Regions from separate parts of the Listeria sp. Marseille-Q6474 genome, predicted to be linked through region 1. Evidence: riboswitches for the same ligand, from Rfam matches in the RefSeq annotation. Region 1 holds a riboswitch; each other region holds the start of a gene.
The links. A riboswitch is a leader RNA that binds a small molecule or an ion and turns the genes downstream of it on or off. The one in region 1 is predicted to bind S-adenosylmethionine.

Region 1 (4,887 bases):
GCTATCGTCTCTTGTTTCAGCTTTGCCATAATTACCTCTCCTCCATTCCTTTATTTCTCTAATACTTGATATTCTGCACGAACTTCTTTAGTAGCTTTAATCATATCTTGAAGTGCGGCAATTGTTTCAGGCTCTTTACGCGTTTTCAACCCACAATCCGGGTTAATCCAAAATTGTTTTGCATCAATTGCACGTAACGCACGACGGATATTATCTTGAATTTCTGAAACAGTTGGAACTCGCGGGCTATGAATATCATAAACACCCAGTCCAATTTCTTTATCATAAGTCACTTCTTCAAATGTCGAAATAATCTCCCCATGACTTCTTGACGTTTCAATCGAAATAACATCGGCATCCAAAGCGCTGATTGTATCAATAATGTCATCAAAATCCGAATAGCACATATGCGTATGAATTTGCGTATCATTTTGAACCGAAGCAGTTGTTAATTTAAATGAATATACCGCATCATCTAAATATTTTTGCCATCTCGCTTGTTTCAATGGTAAACCTTCACGTAAGGCTGGCTCGTCCACTTGGATAACCTTAATGCCATTACGTTCTAATGCTTCTACTTCTTTACGAAGCGCGAGGCCAACTTGATTCGCAACAACACTTTCCGGCACATCATCACGGACAAAACTCCAATTGATGATTGTTACTGGCGCCGTTAGCATCCCCTTCACTGGGCGCTTCGTTAACGACTGGGCATAGACGCTTTCTTTCACTGTAATTTCCTCTGTAAAAGCAACATCCCCGTAGATAAGTGGTGGACGAACCGCTCTCGAACCATAAGATTGTACCCACCCAAATTTAGTTGCCTGGAAGCCTGCTAATTTTTGTCCAAAATATTCTACCATGTCAGTACGTTCAAATTCACCGTGAACTAACACATCGATATCTAAATCCTCTTGAATTTTAATCCAGCGAGCAGTTTCTTTTTCAATAAATGCATTATATTCTGCATCGGTGATATTTCCTTTTAACCAATCTGCACGTGTTTTCCGAACTTCTGGTGACTGTGGAAAACTTCCGATAGTCGTTGTTGGAAACAGTGGTAATTTGAGCCATTCATGTTGTAATTTGATTCGTTCTGCAAATGGTAATTCTCGGTCAACCCGAACATTTTCTAAATTAGCAATCGCCGCTTGAACTTCTAAATTATTTCGATGGCTTGATTCATTAAGTGCTTTTACAGCCTCACGAGCTTCATTTAGCTCAGCAGCCACACTTTCCTCACCTTCTGTTAAAGCTTTCGTTAAAATAGCAATTTCATCTAATTTTTGATCAGCAAATGATAAACCACCTAGAATCACTTCATCTAAATCAGGTTCGCTTAGTTTGGTTACTGGTACATGTAATAATGAATTGGATGGTTGGACAATCAATTTATCCTCCGCCACATAATGAGCGATGTCAGTAAGGAGTGCCAATTTCGCATCCAAATCACTGCGCCAAACATTTCGACCATCAATCACCCCAGCCGCTAAATATTTATCTTGCGGAAATCCGTGAGCTTTCAACGCTTTAATCGAATCGCCGTGATCATGAACAAAATCAATTCCAACCGCCGCAACTGGCAAATTAACAACCTCTTCATAATAATCCAAACTTTCAAAATAAGTTTGTAATTCTATTTTCAAGTTTGGTACAGCATCATGAAACGCTTTGTATACTTTTTCAAATAAAGCAATTTCTTTTTTATCAAAACTAGTTGCAAGATAAGGTTCGTCAATTTGAACCCACGTAGCACCAGCAGTTTCAAGCTCTTTCAAAATTTCAATATACGCTGGAATAAATTTATCTAATAATATTTCAAAGCTTTCTGCATCGCTACCTTTTCCAAGTTTTAAATAAGTAACTGGACCAACTAGTACTGGCTTCCCTTCAATCCCAAGCTCGATTTTCGCTTCCTCGTAGTAGTAAAGCGCCCGGTTATCTAATACTTTAGGATCAGCTTCAGCAAGTTCTGGCACGATGTAATGATAGTTAGTATTGAACCATTTAGTCATTTCAGAAGCAACCGCGTCACTCTTACCACGCGCAATATCAAAATATGTATTTAGCGAAACTTTCCCACCATCATGTTGAAAACGTTTTGGAATAATCCCAAATGTAACGCTCGTATCAAGCACTTGATCATAAAAACTAAAGTCACCAACTGGAATCAAATCAATTCCTTTATCTTGTTGTTTTTTTAGCGCATGTAATCTTAGAGCTTTCGTTTCCGCCAATAATTCCTTTTCTGAAATCGCACCATTCCAAAACTTTTCTAGCGCACGTTTCCATTCACGTTTCTCCCCAAGTCTCGGATACCCCAAGTTTGAACTAATCGCCTTTACCATACCTATCACCTTATCCTCTCAATTTTTTGCCAATAAAAAACCTCCCTAGAGAACTAGAGAGGTTTGGAAGTTTCGATACACAAATACAGTGAAACTTTTTAAGTCTCTCTTATCTCTCGAAGCATCACACTTCGCAGGATTTAGCACCTTTTCAACGAATTGAAAGGTTGCTGGGTTTCAACGGGCCAGTCCCTCTACCACTCATAATAAGAGTAATTTATTTAGTTTTTTTAATCACTTAAATTGGATTGAAATCATCATACCACTTGCAACTAAAAACTGTCAATCATTAAATTTTTATTTTCTTTCAATGTGCTTCCTTCCGTCCTCCCAAAGCTAATAATAAACAGCCTAGCAAAAGGATTCCAGCGACCACAAAATAAAATATTTGATTTCCAAAAATCCCTATCATCATCCCCGTTGCACTCGGACCAATAATACTCCCTAAACTAAAGAACATTCCTACCAAAATATTTCCAGCCGGAAGTAGTTCAAGCGGCGTCAAATCAGTCATATAAGATAACCCTAGTGAATAAAGGGAGCCTAGCAATATCCCCAAAATAAAGAAAAATATCACAAAGAAAATAGGTATCTTAACAAACGCTGTTAATACAAAAACCACAGCCCCTGCTCCAGTCAAAAGCGGTAACATTTTACCACGACCAAATTTATCACTAATAATCCCAATCGGCACTTGAAAAATAATCGTCCCAACTGAAAAAGAAGAAATAATCATCGCAATCATCATTGTATCAAGGCCATCTCGCAACCCTACAACTGGAAATGTCGCATTAAGTCCGGTTTCAAGAATCCCATACAAAAACGGTGGAATCATCGCAACCCAAGCCATCTTAAATACGCCCGAAAAGCGTTTTATACTTCCCCAAAAAGAAATTTTCCGAATAACAGCCTTTTCTCCCACGAAATCATTTCGAATAAACCAAACAAGGCTCCAAGCAATCAATACTAAAATACCTGACAAAAAGAAAGGCAAGTTTGCATTTACTTTTGCCAAATTCACCAACTGTGGCCCAATCGCAAATCCTACAGAGAAAAACAAACCATAAATAGCCATATTCCGACCACGCTTACTAGGATCACTCATTGCTCCAATCCATGTCTGCGATGAAAAATGCAACATATGATCCCCAATACCAATAAGCAATCGCAATATAAACCAAAAATATAAATTAAACCAAATAGGAAAAGCAAATATTGCAATCGCAACAAGCCCTCCGCCAACTAATATTATAGGCTTGTAACCATATTTATGTAAAGGTGCCTCAATAAATGGAGAAATCAGTAGAACACCTAAGTAAATTCCTGTTGCATGAAACCCATTTATTCCAGCACTTACCCCTTTTTCTTCTAAAATTATCGCAATAAGTGGCAGTAAAACACCCTGAGATAATCCAGATATAGCTACAACCATCGTTAAAATCCAAAACTTCCCTTTTGCCCCCATAACACACCTCCGAAAACTTACTAAAAAAAAACAATGTCGATGTTCGACATTGTTTTTTTAGATGACCCGTACGGGAATCGAACCCGTGTTACCGCCGTGAAAGGGCGGTGTCTTAACCGCTTGACCAACGGGCCATATCTGGCGGAGAAGGAGGGATTTGAACCCTCGCGCCGCGCGAGCGACCTACACCCTTAGCAGGGGCGCCTCTTCAGCCACTTGAGTACTTCCCCAGATATAAAAAATCTATTCTCTTTTTGAAAGAATAACTCCACAGGCAGGACTCGAACCTGCGACCGATCGGTTAACAGCCGATTGCTCTACCAACTGAGCTACTGTGGAATAAAATGGGCCTAAATGGACTCGAACCATCGACCTCACGCTTATCAGGCGTGCGCTCTAACCAGCTGAGCTATAGGCCCCTAGTAAATCTAATTTCATGGTAAAAAGCGGGTGATGGGAATCGAACCCACGACAACAGCTTGGAAGGCTGTAGTTTTACCACTAAACTACACCCGCATAATAAAATTTAAAAACAAAGGGCGGATAATGGGAATCGAACCCACGAATGCCTGAACCACAATCAGGTGCGTTAACCACTTCGCCATATCCGCCATAAGGCAAAAATGTTTAAAAAGAATGGCTTGGGACAGAATCGAACTGCCGACACCTTGAGCTTCAATCAAGTGCTCTACCAACTGAGCTACCAAGCCATAATGGCGGTCCCGACGGGATTTGAACCCGCGATCTCCTGCGTGACAGGCAGGCATGTTAACCCCTACACCACGGAACCACTATTGCGGGGGCAGGATTTGAACCTACGACCTTCGGGTTATGAGCCCGACGAGCTACCAGACTGCTCCACCCCGCGACAATAATATTTAATTTAGTCCACATATCACAAGTGAAAAAACGGAGGAAGAGGGATTCGAACCCCCGCGCGGTATTACCCGCCTGTCGGTTTTCAAGACCGATCCCTTCAGCCAGACTTGGGTATTCCTCCATGATAATAATAAAGTGACAAGTGGACCTTGCAGGACTCGAACCTGCGACCGGACGGTTATGAGCCGTCTGCTC
Region 2 (4,887 bases), 820 kb from region 1:
ATTAAGCTGTTTCTTCTTTCCACCTTTTTGCGGGAAGGAAGAAGCCTTACGGAGCGGCTCTTTCAAAGTAATTTTATCGATTTTTTCTGCGATTAGCAACTCTTTTGGTTGGATGTTATTTGGGTCTTCGTAAAATTGGTTGATAAAATTGGCTAAGTCTTCTTGAAGCGAATTTTCGATTGGAAATACATGCCATTTACTACCGTTGATTGCACCATTTCGGACGAAGAAAACGAAAACACTTAAATGATTATCTTGTTCATAACAGCCGATAATATCCCGATTTTTTAGTCCGGGGAAAATAATATGTTGTTTTTCGATGGTTTCATTAATAGCATGGATTTTATCGCGTAGTTCAGCAGCTCTTTCGAATTCCAGTTTTTCGGTGGCTGCTTCCATGTCTTTAGTGAGCTTCCCCTTCACGCCTTTAACATCGCCTTCAAGAAAACGACTAATTTTTTGAATTTGTTTTTTATATACAGCCGGTTCAATTTCCGCTTGGCAAGGTCCTAGACAAAGTCCTAAATGATAGTACAAACACGGACGTCCCGGCTTTCCGTCACATCTACAAAGCGGATATAATTTTTCAATAAGTTCTACCGTTTGCCTTGCTGAAAACCGACCAGGATATGGGCCGAAGTAGTGCGCGCCATCTTGTTTCACTTCAAATACAACTTCGATATGCGGATTTTTCTCATTCGTGATTTTAATATAGGGATAACTCGTTCCTTCTTTTAACTGGATATTGAAAGGAGGTTGATATTTTTGAATTAAAATCATCTCGAGAAGTAGTGCCTCTTTTTCGGAAGTAGTGATAATTAGTTCTAAATCACGAATTTGTCTTACAAGTCTTGCTGTTTTACCGATTTGTTTACTATGAAAATAAGACTTTACACGGTTTTTTAAACATTTAGATTTGCCAATATAAAGTATTTCGTTATTTTCATCTCTATAAATATAGCAACCTGGTGATTCAGGTAATAAGGTTAATTTGGTTTGTAATTTGTCATCCAAAGGGCTTCCCCTCCTTCTAGAACATCTATTCTATTCCTACTTGCTGTTTTTGTAAAGACGAAAAAAGAACTAGCCTAGGCCAGTTCTTCTTATTCGTTATTTTCCCCAAACGTCTTCTGCGATTTTGACGACGTAACGTAATTTGTTCCATTGCTCTTCTTCACTTAAAATATTGCCTTCTTCTGTAGAGGCGAATCCGCACTGTGGGCTAAGGCATAATTGGTTTAGCGGCACAATCTCACTCGCTTCTTTAATTCGTGCTTTGATTGCCGTTTCATCTTCTAAATCCCCTGTTTTAGAGGTGATTAAGCCGAGAACGATTTTCAAATCTGGGCGCGCTACATATTTTAGTGGTGAAAAATCTCCAGAACGTTCATTATCATATTCTAAAAAGAAACCATCGATATTTAGTTTGCCAAATAATGTTTCTGCAACTGGTCCATAACCGCCTTCTGCTATCCATGTAGAGCGGAAATTCCCACGACAAATGTGCATCGTAATAACCATATCTGCTGGTTTATACTTGATAGATTCATTGATAAGCGTTTTATATGTTTCTTGCAGTGTATCGGGGTCAAAACCTCGCTCACGCACGACTTCACGCTGTTCATCAGAGCATAAATAGCTCCACGATGTATCATCTAATTGTAAATAACGACAACCGGCATCATAAAAGGCTTGAATCGCTTTTTGATAAGCAGCCGCTAAATCAGCCACAAATTTATCAGCATCGTCTATATATGGCTGATACTCCATGTCACCACGATAATGAAGCATCGCCGGACTTGGAATCGTTTGTTTTGCTACATGATTTTCACCAACGGCTTCTTTTAGGAAAATAAAATCTTCTATAAATGGATGCGTCGTGAAATCAATTGGACCTGTAATTTTCACCGAATGAGATTTTGTTTGGACTTTGCTAAATTGAATGCCTCCCGCCGCATCGTATCCTTCTACCCCATCCAAATTCTCTAAGAAATCAAAATGCCACCAAGCGCGGCGAAATTCGCCATCAGTAATTGCTTTTAAACCCACTTCTTTTTGTTTTTCAACAATGTACTTGATTTCTTCATTTTCAATTTCACGTAATTCTTGAGTTGTAATTTCGCCACTTTGGAATTTCTCGCGTGCCTCTTTAATTGCCTTTGTCCGCAAAATACTTCCAACATGATCTGCATAAAATGGTGCCACTTGATTCATTTTCTTCTCCTCAATTCTAGTTATTTTTATGTACAAAAAAACTTTCCCCCAAAAGACAGCTTTTAAGGGAAAGAGTGATTTACCTGTTTCGCGTGCCTTATCTGTCAGTGATACTGCTGGATTTGGCACCGTGAAAAGTCCGGTTGCCAAGGCTTCACTGGGCCAGAACCCTCCACCTTTCTTGATAAGTTACTATGTAATTGGTTCTTATTATATCGTTTACTTCTTGTAATTGTCAAATTTATTTCTGAATATTTATGCTTCTGCGATAACTTCGATTTCAATGTCAGCATCAAGCGGTAACTTGGCTACTTGGAAAGCACTTCTCGCTGGGAAATCGCTGGAAAAGAAAGTAGCGTATACTTCATTCACAGCTGTAAAATCATTTAAATCTTTGAAGAAAACGGTCGCTTTAATGATTTTGTCTAGTCCAGAACCAGCTTCTTCTAGTACGGCTGCTAAATTTTTAAAAGCTTGCTCAGCTTGTTTTGTTGCGCCTTTTGCTAATTCTCCAGTTGCTGGGTTAATACCAAGTTGACCTGATGTGAAAATAAGTCCATTCACTTTTACAGCTTGTGAATATGGTCCGAGTGCTTTTGGGGCTGACGAGGTTTGAATAATTTCTTTTGCCATTTTATCCCTGCTTTCTTTTGTGGTATGCTTTTATTCTAATCAATAAAGTTAGTTTTAGCAATAAAGGGGGATTTCCAGATGATTTTAACGATATATTTAATCGCGATAACACTTATTTCTTTTCTATTATTCGCTGTTGATAAACGGAAAGCAATTAAACACGCATACCGGATACCTGAGTCGGTACTACTGCTCTCTGCATTTCTTGGTGGTGCCTTTGGTAGTTGGATGTCGATGCAGTTGTTTCACCATAAAACGCAAAAGCCGAAGTTTCGGATTTTAGTTCCGCTTGCGATGGTTTGGACTGTAGGGGTTTTGGTTTGGTGGTTGTACTGAATTAACAAGCTAAATTTGTCGATTTTTTAGCTTTTATAATGTTCAAATTCCCAGCAGAAATAGTTTTGCAGTGCTTGACATGAGTCATTCCAATTGTCTTTTAAACATGATTTCTATCTTTGATAAAAGTAATTCATAGCTATATTTTAACAGTCTTTTTGTACAGTTCTTAAAATTAGTAAAACACTATAACAAATCTATTATGTCTAATAGTAAAAAATACCGACCAGAGAAAACTGGTCGGTATTTTTATTCTTACTATCTTTTATTAGTTTTTCCTTCTTAATTTCTTTCTACCTCTCATTACCAACAAGAGCATGCTTAGAACAAGTAAGCTCATGCCTGTCCAGATTACCCAAGTGTTTGTTTGGTCACCTGTTTTTGGTAATGGTTTTGCTGCTTCATATGTTGTTGTATGTTGCTTGTTATCAACTACTTTTAATGGTGTTTTTTCTACTGATGGTTTTACTGGATTTGTAGGTCCTGTTGGGTCTGATGGGTCAACAGGTTTTACATTTTCTGCTTTTACTTGAATGTTAGCTGTAACAGAAAGTTGTTCCTTCCCTGCATCTGCAGTTCCTTCATTTGGATCATACGTGTAAATCACTTTGTAGATACCAGCTTTATTTACATCTACTTTACCATCTACTTGGATTTTGGAGAAAGGAATTGCTACACCATCTCGGTTTGTCGCACCTATAAAATTAGCTTCTGCTTCCCATTTTTCTCCATGTGGGATAACGCTATCTTTTACAGTGATTTGAGCTTGGTTTTGGATCACAGTAATATGGGCTACTTTTTTCACTCCATCATAGATATAGCTTACTTCATATGCGCCTGCTGTTTTAGAATCAACTTGACCGGTTACAGTTACATCTTCAAAAGAAATTTGGTCGCCTTTTTTATTTGTAGCGTTATCGAAGTTGTCTTCTGCTTTCCATTTATCTCCTGTATAAATTGTGGAGTCATGCACTTCTAAACTTGTTTTCCTTGGACTTACAGTGAGATTAATTGTTTTCGAAACACCACCATAACTATAAGTCACTTGGTAAACACCAACTGTTTCTAAATCAACAGTCGGATTTTCTGAAACGTTGATATTTTGCCAATCTACTGTATTTCCATCTTTATCTTGTGCACTGTCAAAATTATCTTTGGCATCCCAGCTATCTCCCACATAGATTTCAGAATCATGCGCGTTCACTGCTGTTAAGATGTCTTTTACTTGGATATTAATTGTTTTTGAGACACCGTCATATGTGTACGTTACTGGATATGTTCCAGCTTTGTCTGTATCAACAGTTCCTTTAACTTCGATATCAGCAAAAGCGACGGAATTGCCATTTTTATCAAGCGCACTGTCAAAGTTATCTTCTGCATTCCACGCATCTCCTACATAAATCGCGGAATCATGCGCGTTCACTGCTGTTAATTTAGCTTTCACAGTTAAAGTGATTTTTTTCGATACTTTGCCATACTTGTAAGTGACTTCGTAAGCACCTGCTTTAGCTGTATCAACGGTTGGTTTTTCTGTGACTGTAACATCTTCTAGGTCAACCGCGTTACCATCTTTGTCAAAAGCACTATCGAAGTTATCTTTAGCATCCCATGCATCTCCTACATAAATAGTAGAGTCATGAGCACTGATACCTTCTTTATTTTCTAAAACAGTAACTGTAATAGTTTTCGAAACGCCATCGTAGC
Region 3 (4,887 bases), 1.6 Mb from region 1:
TGTAAATGTAACGATAATTTTTGGCTATATTTTCATTTCGGTTGAAAAAAGGGTAAACTATAGATAAAGGAGGGATAAGATGGATATCTCTAGTACGGAAATTTGGGATGCGATTAGAAGAAATAGTTTCTTACTGTATTATCAACCAAAAGTAGATGCCAAAACGAATGAGCTTATCGGATTTGAAGGTTTAATTCGACTAAAAACAGCGACGGCGATTCTAGCTCCAGCGGATTTCTTTGAAGATATTGCCCTTTTAAATGCTACGCGAGAAATGCAGGATTTCGTGGCTGAAACAGCAATTGAACAAATTAATCAGCTAGGGGGACGTTTTTCGATTTCGATTAATATTCCGGCACATTATGTTGTAAGTAGTAATTATATGGCTTTTTTATATGATTATGTGAAAGAACATTTAAAGTATCCGGAGTGCTTAGAAATAGAAATTATCGAACGGGGCGAAATTACGGAGCTAGCTGTTGCAGATAAAAACTTACGTAAAATTAAAAAACTCGGTGTCACAGTGAGCATGGATGATTTTGGAAAAGGCTATAGCTCGCTGGCATATTTGCGAAGTTTACCAATTGATATTGTAAAAACGGATATGTCATTTATTGCTCTTTTAAAAACGGATCGAAAGCAACAAATTATTATTCAAGCAATTGTTAATTTATGTCATGATTTAGGCGGGAAAGTCGTTACAGAAGGCGTAGAAGACATCGAACAAGTGAAGACGTTACGCAAAATGAAAGTGGATTATTTCCAAGGCTATTATTTTAGCCGCCCACTACCAATGAAAGAAATTAAAGAAAAATATTCGATTGTCTGAGATGCCTAAATGAAAAAATTGGTTGGTGTGAGAATGGTAATTTACCAAATTCACACCAACCAATTTTATTTTATTTGATTAAATTGTTTGAAGCATCTTTTACAACAACGTCATGCGCGCCACCTTCTACGATAGAAGTAGAAGAAACGAGCGTGATTTTTGCTTTTTGTTGTAATTCAGGGATATTGAGCGCGCCGCAGTTACACATAGTAGAGCGGACTTTGCTAAGGCTGATGGCAACATTGTCTTTCAAGGAACCAGCGTAAGGAACATAAGAATCTACGCCTTCTTCAAAAGATAATTTCTTATCGCCGCCAAGGTCATAACGTTGCCAGTTGCGCGCGCGGTTAGCTCCTTCGCCCCAATATTCTTTCATATACGTGCCGTTTAAATTCACTTTATTAGTAGGACTTTCATCAAAACGAGAGAAATAACGACCAAGCATGATAAAGTCAGCGCCCATTGCTAGAGCTAGCGTCATATGGTAATCATAAACAATGCCGCCATCAGAACAAATCGGAATGTATACACCTGTTTCTTCAAAATATTCATCGCGAGCTTTAGCAACATCAATTAGGGCGGTTGCTTGTCCGCGGCCGATACCTTTTTGTTCACGCGTGATACAAATGGAACCACCACCAACGCCAACTTTAACGAAATCTGCGCCAGCTTCTGCAAGATAACGGAAACCATCGCGGTCAACAACATTTCCTGCGCCGACTTTGACTGTATCGCCGTATTTACCGCGAACGTAGTCAAGTGTACGTTTTTGCCATTCGGAGTAACCTTCAGAGGAATCGATACACAAAATATCTGCGCCAGCTTCTACTAGAGCGGGAACACGTTCTTCATAGTCGCGTGTGTTAATTCCAGCTCCAACTACATAACGTTTGGAGGAATCAAGTAATTCTAATTTATTTTCTTTATTTGAGTCGTAGTCTTTGCGGAACACCATGTGAACCAAGTGTTCGTTATCGTCTACAAGTGGTAAAGCATTTAATTTGTGGTCCCAAATAATGTTGTTAGCTTCTTTTAAAGTGGTCGATTTTTTAGCAGTAACTAGTTTTTCAAAAGGCGTCATGAAATCTGCTACTTTTTCATCAGGACTCATACGCGTCACTCGGTAGTCGCGACTTGTCACGATTCCAAGTAATTTACCGTGCGCTGTGCCGTCTTCTGTAACTGCAACTGTAGAATGACCAGTTTTTTCTTTTAAATCAAGAATGTCTTGGAGGGTTTTATCTGGGCTGATATTAGAATCGCTAATGACGAATCCAGCTTTATGATTTTTCACGCGAGAAACCATTGCAGCCTCACTTTCGATTGATTGAGATCCGAAAATGAAGGATACGCCGCCTTCTTTAGCGAGAGCAATTCCCATGTTATCATCAGAAACAGCTTGCATAATTGCGGAAACAAGCGGAATGTTCATTGTGATAGCAGATTCTTCCCCTTTTTTAAATTTTACAATCGGTGTTTTTAAGCTAACGTTTGTTGGTACACATTCAGCCGATGAGTAGCCTGGAACTAGTAAAAACTCACTAAATGTGCGGGACGGTTCTTCAAAATAAAATGCCATTATTTCCACTCCTTCTTCTATTGTTAAATGTACTTATAAAATATCTTTATTATTTCAATAACTGGCTTGAAAGTCAATGACTGGGATGCTTTTTCGGGACGTTTTCTTTTAGTAGATGAGTGGAATATACTAAAAGTAAGGAAACTTTGGCGAAGGAGGTAATCAGATGGAAGAAGAAACACTATTAGAACAAGGCTACCGCAAGTATCGCGGGGCAGATGTAGATATTTATTTTAATACGAATATTTGCGCACATTCCGGTAATTGTGTAAAAGGTAACGCAGAACTTTTTAATTTGGATAGAAAACCATGGATTATGCCAGATAACGTACCAAAAGAAGAGGCAAAACGGGTGATTCATACTTGCCCAAGTGGAGCGCTTCAGTATATAGAGAAATAGGAGGATAACAAATGGAATATAAAAACGGTGAAAACAGAATTTATGCAGTAAATGAGGAAGGTGTAGAGGTCGGTGAAGTGACTTTTGTGCCAACTGGGGAAGACATGTTTATTATTGACCACACAGGCGTTGATGATGCGGCTCGTGGTCAAGGAATAGCTCAAGAACTTGTGAAACGCGCTGTCGAGAAAGCAAAAACGGAAGGAAAGAAAATTATTCCGCTTTGCCCGTTTGCAAAAGCTGAGTTTTCTAAGAAGCCAGAATATCAGGAAGTTCAAGCCGATAAATAATTAAGCGTAGACTGGGAACAAACCCAGTCTATTTTTTTATAAAATTATTTTTAAAAATCCAGTTTTCTCTTCTTGACATCTGGTTCTTTTCAGTGTATCTTTAATTCACAGTAAACTTATAGGAATAATAGTATTACAATTTCTTATCCAGAGTGGTGGAGGGAATCGGCCCAGTGAAACCCGGCAGCGGAGCGCAAGTTCTATGCTAATTCCGATCAGAAGTAATATTCTGGCAGATAAGTAGTAGCTTTTAATGAGGCGCTTCGATTCTGACCAAAAAACAGAGGAAGCGTTATTTTTAGCGCTTAAAGAGGGGAGTTTTTGTTAGATGAAGAAATTTTTATTAGTAGCGGTTATCTCGGTTTTTGCCTTGGTGTTAACAGCTTGCGGAGGCTCTGGCGCTAGTTCAGACAAAGCAAACGGTTCAGGCAAAGCGAAAGACGGCGGCTCTCTAATTATCGGCGTTACTGGGGATCCAGAAGTTATCAATCCGAACTACGCTTCTGACCGTGTAACATTAACGATTCAACAAGCTGTATACGCACCGCTATTTTGGGAAGTTGACGGGAAACCGGCACTTGCAAAAAGCTTAGATATTTCAGACGACAACTTAACTTACACTGTGAAACTAAAAGATGGTTTAACTTGGCATGACGGTAAGCCTTTGACTGCAGATGACGTAGTATTTACTGTAAATTCTATTTTAGATACAAAACAAAACAGCCCGAACCGTGGGAACTTTGTTTTTGATGATAAACCTGTAAAAGTAGAAGCAGTGGATGCCACAACAGTGAAATTCACTTTACCAACTGTTGCTCCAGCCTTTGAAAATACAATTAAAACGTTCTTCCCAATTCCAAAACACATTTTTGAAGGGGTAGAAAACATCGAGAAAAGTGATAAAAACAAAAATCCAATCGGCTCAGGTCCGTACAAATTTGTTGAATACAAAACAGGTGAATATGTTTCCCTAGAACGGTTCAACGACTATTTTGACGGCAAACCAAAATTGGATAAAGTTACTTTCCGAATCACAAAAGACCAAAACGCAGCTAATTTAGCACTGCAAAATGGCGAAATTAACTTAAAATCCATTCAACCTTCTGATAGAAAAAAAGTAGAAAAAGCGAGCGCGGTAAACATTATCACTTACCCGGAAAACCGCTTAAGCTATGCAACGTTCAACGAAAACCAACCAGCTCTTAAATCAAAAGAACTTCGCCAAGCCCTTTCTTATGCGCTTGACCGTGAAGAAATCATTGATGCAGCTTACGGTTCAGATGAATACGCAAAACCAGCTTCTTCGTTCCTAACAGAAAACACGAAATACTTCACAGATAAAGTAGAAACATACGACCAAGACATTGCCAAAGCGAAAAAATTAGTAAAAGAAAGCGGTTTTGATACAAGCCAAAAACTAACTGTTTACTATTTAAACAACAGTAAATCACAAGAAAGTATCGCGCTTTACTTGCAACAACAATACAAAGAAATCGGCGTGACACTTGACTTGAAACCAACAGATCCAAATGCACTAAGCAACATCACACTTGACCGCAAAAACGCAGACTACTCTATCGCACTAAATGGTTATATCATGGGGAACGATCCTGATGCGTATAAATCCCTATACCTAAGCGATGCGCCATACAACTATTCGAACTACCACAACAAAGATCTAGATGCACTTTGGGAAAAAGGTGCTGTAACTGCGGACGATAAAGAACGTCAAGAAATCTATGAAAAAATCCAAAACACCATTGCTGACGATGCTGTAATTTATCCAATT
Region 4 (4,887 bases), 1.1 Mb from region 1:
AGCATTTTTCGCTTCTGGTGGAACACTTGCTGCAATGACAGCGGGCAATGTGACCGTCAATTTAGTCCTTGCTTTACTTGGGAATTTTGTAGGTGGTGGCCTTGTTATCGGACTAGGCTATGCGTGGCTTAACCGAACGAAATCAATTTATAAAGACTAATAAAAAAGTTACCTCAGAAATTTTCCGAGGTAACTTTTTTTATATGCTTTTAACAGGTAAATTGCTTAAAAATGACCGAATGAGTGGCTCGAACTTCGGTACTTCCTTTTCAACTAGAAAAGCGTCATGACCGTATTCAGAGGCCACTTCATGATAAGTAACCGGCACATCCCATTCTTTTAAAAGCTCATAACCACGGCGCAAATCGTGAATTCGGAAAAGCTGATCGGTCGTAATGCCAATCAGCAAATACGGAATTTTAATTTTTGAAAAAGCGGGTAAATCATCTTTTGCGGGAGCCGTAACGTCAAATAAATCAATCGCCTTTGTTAAATATAGATAACTATTCGCGTCAAACCGCTCGACAAAAGTATCCCCTTGATATTGTAAATACGATTCAATTTGAAAATGCTCTTTTGAGAAAGCGGCAGGCGAAGACTCGGCGACAGTGAAACGTTCAAACCGCTTGGAGAAAAGTTCGCTCGTCCGGTAAGTCATCATTCCAACCATTCTCGCAGTAGCAAGCCCGCCCTCAGGTTGACCAATATAGTTGCCGCCATTAAAATCGGGATCATTCAGAATCGCCATCCGCATAATTAAGTTATAGCCAATCGCATCAGGTCCGGCAGCGAGCGGGGAGGCGATGTTGATAATGCTATCTGTTATATCGGCATAATCAATCGCCCATTCAGTAGCTTGCATTCCACCCATCGAACCCCCAATTACCGAAACAATCCTCGTAACCCCAAGTTGCTCCAAAAGTTCACGCTGCACTTTAATAATATCTTTAATTGAAAATCCGGGAAATTGTAACCGGAAAGGCTCGCCTGTTTTTGGATTAATAGAGGAGGGGCCAGTCGTTCCACTACAACCACCAAATACATTCGTACAAACAAGAAAATATTTGTCTGTATCAATCGTTTTCCCCGGACCAATATAATCATCCCACCAACCAGGGGCGTCATCTTCAAAATGTTTCGCCGCATGTGCCGTCCCAGTGAGCGCATGTTCTAACAAAATACAATTATCGCGTGAGGCAGAAAGTGTCCCATACGTTTCATAGCCAACTAAAACTGGACTTAATGTTTCCCCGTTTTCAAGTAGAAGAGGACTTTTTTGAAATAGTTCTTTTTGCTGTAAGGTCACTTCTCTTCACTTCCTCCTAAATTTGCTCTAGTGCTTTCGTTAAATCTTGAATAATATCATCCGCATTTTCGATTCCGATAGAAAGACGGATGGATTCTGGTTTAACGCCAGCTGTTAATTGTTGTTCTTCGCTTAGTTGTTGATGAGTCGTTGATGCTGGGTGGATTATAAGCGACTTGGCATCACCCACATTTGCTAGATGTGAGAATAACTCCACAGATTCGATAACCTTTTTCCCAGCCGCGTAACCACCCTTAACGCCAAAAGTGAAAATGGAACCGGGTCCTTTTGGTAAATATTTTTGCGCTAAATCGTGGTATTTGTTGTCTTTTAAGCCAGGATAATTAACCCAAGCAACTTTTGGATGGTCATTTAAGAAATTCGCTACTTGTTTCGCATTTTTCACGTGTTGCTCAAGTCGTAAAGATAATGTTTCTAGCCCTAAAATGAGCAAGAAGGCGTTGAACGGGGAAAGTGCGGCACCAGTGTCACGAAGGAGCGAGACACGGAGCTTGGTAATATAGGCCGCTGCACCAACATCATTTGTATAAGACAGCCCGTTATAACTATCATCAGGTACAACGAGTTTTGGAAACTTCCCATTTGCCCAGTTAAATTTACCGGAGTCAATAACAGCGCCACCAATTGCAACCCCGTGACCACCGATAAATTTCGTTGCCGAGTAAACGACAATATCTGCGCCAAAATCAAATGGGCGATTTAAATAAGCGGTCGCAAAAGTATTATCAACAATTAGCGGGACATCCGATGCGTGCGCTATCTCAGCTACTTTTTCAATATCAATAATATTAATATCAGGATTCCCAATCGTTTCAATGAATACGGCTTTCGTATTTTCTTTAATTGCTTTTTCAAAATTTTCAGGTTCGTTAGGGTCTACAAAAGTAACATCAATGCCAAATGTTTTAAATGTATGAGAGAAAAGAGTGTGTGTGCCACCATAAAGCGTTGCTGCTGCGACGATATGATCTCCGGAACCAGCAATATTTAAAATCGAGTAAGTAATAGCGGCCATGCCAGAAGCCGTTGCAACAGCGCCAATGCCACCTTCAAGTAAAGTTAATCGTTCTTCTAAAACAGCTGTAGTCGGATTCATAATTCGTGTATAAATATTTCCAGTTTCCTGTAAACCAAATAAGGCTGCGGCATGTTCTGGGCTATCAAATGTATACGATGTTGTTTGATAAATTGGCACAGCTCTAGAATGCGTATCTCCGTCCGGTGTATGTCCGCCGTGTACTTGAATTGTTTCGAATTTATACTCATTACTCATAAAATCCACTCCTCTTTAATATGTATTTATCAGTAATTTCCATCAAAAAACCTCCCTAGCAGTATATAAGCCGCCAGAGAGGATAGAGTTTCCTAAACTTGGATTTCCGACTTATCTTTCAGAATATACTGCTGGAATTAGCACCGTGAAAATAAATTCCGGTTGCTAAGGCTTCAAAGGGCCAGTCCCTCCACCTTTCGTGATAAGAAAATACTATTAAATTAAGTTATATATTACGCTGGATGAAACAAATTGTCAACTAAGTATTTAAAAAGTCCAAAAATAGCACTTGTGTGTGGAATTTTTGTGACAAAGCTGTTTTTTAGACTAATATTTCATTTTAAAAAGGTTTTAAAATCCATTTTTTAGGCTATTATAGTTAAGACTAATTATATTTCATTAAAAGTGGGGTTAGATTAGCACAAATAAAGGGGAGTTGAAATAAAAATGAAGACATTTACACGTATTCTTGTTTTATTAGCAGGGATTGCGATGATTGTACTTGGAATTTGGTTCTTATTCCATCCGGCTATTTCATTATTAACATCAGCTTTTATGCTTGGTTTCTTATTACTGATTTCTGGTATTTTCCACACATTCTCTTACTTTTCAGACAGAAAATCACAAAATGTTTCTGGTTGGGTACTAGCTGACGGGATTTTATCCATCTTACTAGGTTTCTTGTTATTATTTAATGAATTTGCTGGACCAGAAATAATTGTATTACTTTTTAGCATGTGGGTATTATTCGCTGGTATCATGCGTACTGTTGGTGCATTTACAGCCAAGCAAAACAATATACAAGGTTGGGGTTGGATTTTAACCATTGGTCTTATTGGTATCGTTGTAGGATTTATCGCTCTGTTTAATCCAATTGTTTCTGTGATTGGAGTAATAATTGTTGTAGCAACATTCTTCATCGTTCAAGGTATCGGCGCAATCGCGACATTCTTCTTTATTGGTAAAAATAGTTAATAAAAAAGAAGCTATCTAACTAAGATAGCTTCTTTTCATTATGCATATTTTTACGAAATACTATTAGAAAAAAAGTATTCATTTTACACTCATATGTAAGGTTCGTGATTTTCTTTTAGTTTTTGCTTATGAATCTCGAAATTATTAACACGCCAAGGTTTTGGCGAAAGCGCAATAATTCCATCTTCTTCTAGCTTTCGCAGGTTAGTTGCAACGTAAGCTCGAGCTAAATTTAGATAATTTCCCAAGATTTTTTGGGTGAAATAATAGGGAATCAAACAAGAACCATCCGACTCGATTCTTCCAAATCTCTCCCCACAAGCAATTAATCCCGCTAAAACTTTCTCGCTAGAAGGTAAATTAACGTAACCTTCCCGTTCTAACATAGGTGTAACCATACTTTGCATAAGTGCATTCATTTGCCAAAATACATCTGGTGAGCTTAAGAGTTTATTCAAAACATATTTACGTTCAAATTGATAAACACTAACTTCACTAATAGACGTATAGTTTGCAGGTGATTTGGCTCCTCCAAGTAATGTAAGCGGACCGATAGAATCTTGTTTACCTAAGAAGCTAATAATACTATCTTCTTTACACGTATTTTTACTCATCGAAACGACCCCGTCTTCAATAATATAAAAGTAAGTTGTTTCCGCGCCTTCTGTTAAGATTTTTTGGTTGCGTCTAAAACGAATTCTCTTATATGGAAGAACCGCTTCATTTGAATCTTTTAACAAGTCGAGTAAATCTACGTTGTAAAAATTATTTTCCTCATTCAGTAATGACATATACCGAGTCCCCTTTTCTCAGTGTTAATCATTATCATTATATAGGAGATGAGTCGAAATGTGTATTAATGGGACTTATGATGCTCTAAGTAATTTTGCTTTAATTAGACGATCACGAATGAGAATACCTAATAATGCAGCGAACACCGCTTTAATAATACCAGGAATAATAAATGGTACCATCCCAGTCAAAAATGCAGTCGGCCAGTCAAGACCTGTGCTAACTTTAAGCCATAAAACACCGAAAATTAACGTAACGATGGCTCCTAAAATATTAGCAACGATTGCATAAGGAACAGTGAATTTTGTTTTTTCGAGCAACCAACCTGTAAGTAGTGCATTAAAAATAAATCCGACAATAAATCCGCCAGTTGGCCCAAAAAGAATCCCAATTCCTGCTGTCATACCTTGAAAAACCGGAATACCAACTGCTCCAAGCACGATATAAACTAAAACAGATATGGTACCGTGACGAGCTCCAAGAATTGTTGCTGCTAAACCAATTGCAAATGTTTGCCCAG

Region 2: linked by a shared signal. The riboswitch ahead of OC533_RS04160 (5-methyltetrahydropteroyltriglutamate--homocysteine S-methyltransferase) and the one ahead of metE (5-methyltetrahydropteroyltriglutamate--homocysteine S-methyltransferase) in region 1 are both predicted to bind S-adenosylmethionine.
Region 3: linked by a shared signal. The riboswitch ahead of OC533_RS07770 (ABC transporter substrate-binding protein) and the one ahead of metE (5-methyltetrahydropteroyltriglutamate--homocysteine S-methyltransferase) in region 1 are both predicted to bind S-adenosylmethionine.
Region 4: linked by a shared signal. The riboswitch ahead of OC533_RS05335 (O-acetylhomoserine aminocarboxypropyltransferase/cysteine synthase family protein) and the one ahead of metE (5-methyltetrahydropteroyltriglutamate--homocysteine S-methyltransferase) in region 1 are both predicted to bind S-adenosylmethionine.

What each region holds. Positions count from the first base shown of each region.
Region 1 covers NZ_CAMPPS010000001.1:288-5,174, reverse strand. Annotated here, with positions in the region: gene OC533_RS00080 (aminotransferase class I/II-fold pyridoxal phosphate-dependent enzyme) at 1-29, opposite strand, end outside; gene metE (5-methyltetrahydropteroyltriglutamate--homocysteine S-methyltransferase) at 51-2,348, opposite strand; SAM riboswitch class I at 2,455-2,561, opposite strand; gene OC533_RS00070 (MFS transporter) at 2,656-3,813, opposite strand; tRNA gene OC533_RS00065 (tRNA-Glu) at 3,876-3,947, opposite strand; tRNA gene OC533_RS00060 (tRNA-Ser) at 3,953-4,043, opposite strand; tRNA gene OC533_RS00055 (tRNA-Asn) at 4,080-4,152, opposite strand; tRNA gene OC533_RS00050 (tRNA-Ile) at 4,159-4,232, opposite strand; tRNA gene OC533_RS00045 (tRNA-Gly) at 4,259-4,329, opposite strand; tRNA gene OC533_RS00040 (tRNA-His) at 4,352-4,424, opposite strand; tRNA gene OC533_RS00035 (tRNA-Phe) at 4,451-4,523, opposite strand; tRNA gene OC533_RS00030 (tRNA-Asp) at 4,528-4,603, opposite strand; tRNA gene OC533_RS00025 (tRNA-Met) at 4,608-4,681, opposite strand; tRNA gene OC533_RS00020 (tRNA-Ser) at 4,724-4,813, opposite strand; tRNA gene OC533_RS00015 (tRNA-Ile) at 4,836-4,887, opposite strand, start outside.
Region 2 covers NZ_CAMPPS010000001.1:815,995-820,881, forward strand. Annotated here, with positions in the region: gene uvrC (excinuclease ABC subunit UvrC) at 1-1,014, opposite strand, end outside; gene OC533_RS04160 (5-methyltetrahydropteroyltriglutamate--homocysteine S-methyltransferase) at 1,111-2,214, opposite strand; SAM riboswitch class I at 2,309-2,405, opposite strand; gene OC533_RS04165 (RidA family protein) at 2,470-2,847, opposite strand; gene OC533_RS04170 (DUF1294 domain-containing protein) at 2,926-3,183, shown strand; gene OC533_RS04175 (bacterial Ig-like domain-containing protein) at 3,452-4,887, opposite strand, start outside.
Region 3 covers NZ_CAMPPS010000001.1:1,551,665-1,556,551, reverse strand. Annotated here, with positions in the region: gene OC533_RS07790 (EAL domain-containing protein) at 80-829, shown strand; gene OC533_RS07785 (IMP dehydrogenase) at 900-2,408, opposite strand; gene OC533_RS07780 ((4Fe-4S)-binding protein) at 2,575-2,808, shown strand; gene OC533_RS07775 (GNAT family N-acetyltransferase) at 2,820-3,098, shown strand; SAM riboswitch class I at 3,239-3,341, shown strand; gene OC533_RS07770 (ABC transporter substrate-binding protein) at 3,427-4,887, shown strand, end outside.
Region 4 covers NZ_CAMPPS010000001.1:1,051,213-1,056,099, reverse strand. Annotated here, with positions in the region: gene OC533_RS05345 (formate/nitrite transporter family protein) at 1-160, shown strand, start outside; gene metX (homoserine O-acetyltransferase) at 200-1,306, opposite strand; gene OC533_RS05335 (O-acetylhomoserine aminocarboxypropyltransferase/cysteine synthase family protein) at 1,323-2,600, opposite strand; SAM riboswitch class I at 2,709-2,809, opposite strand; gene OC533_RS05330 (HdeD family acid-resistance protein) at 3,048-3,575, shown strand; gene OC533_RS05325 (Crp/Fnr family transcriptional regulator) at 3,665-4,366, opposite strand; gene OC533_RS05320 (biotin transporter BioY) at 4,442-4,887, opposite strand, start outside.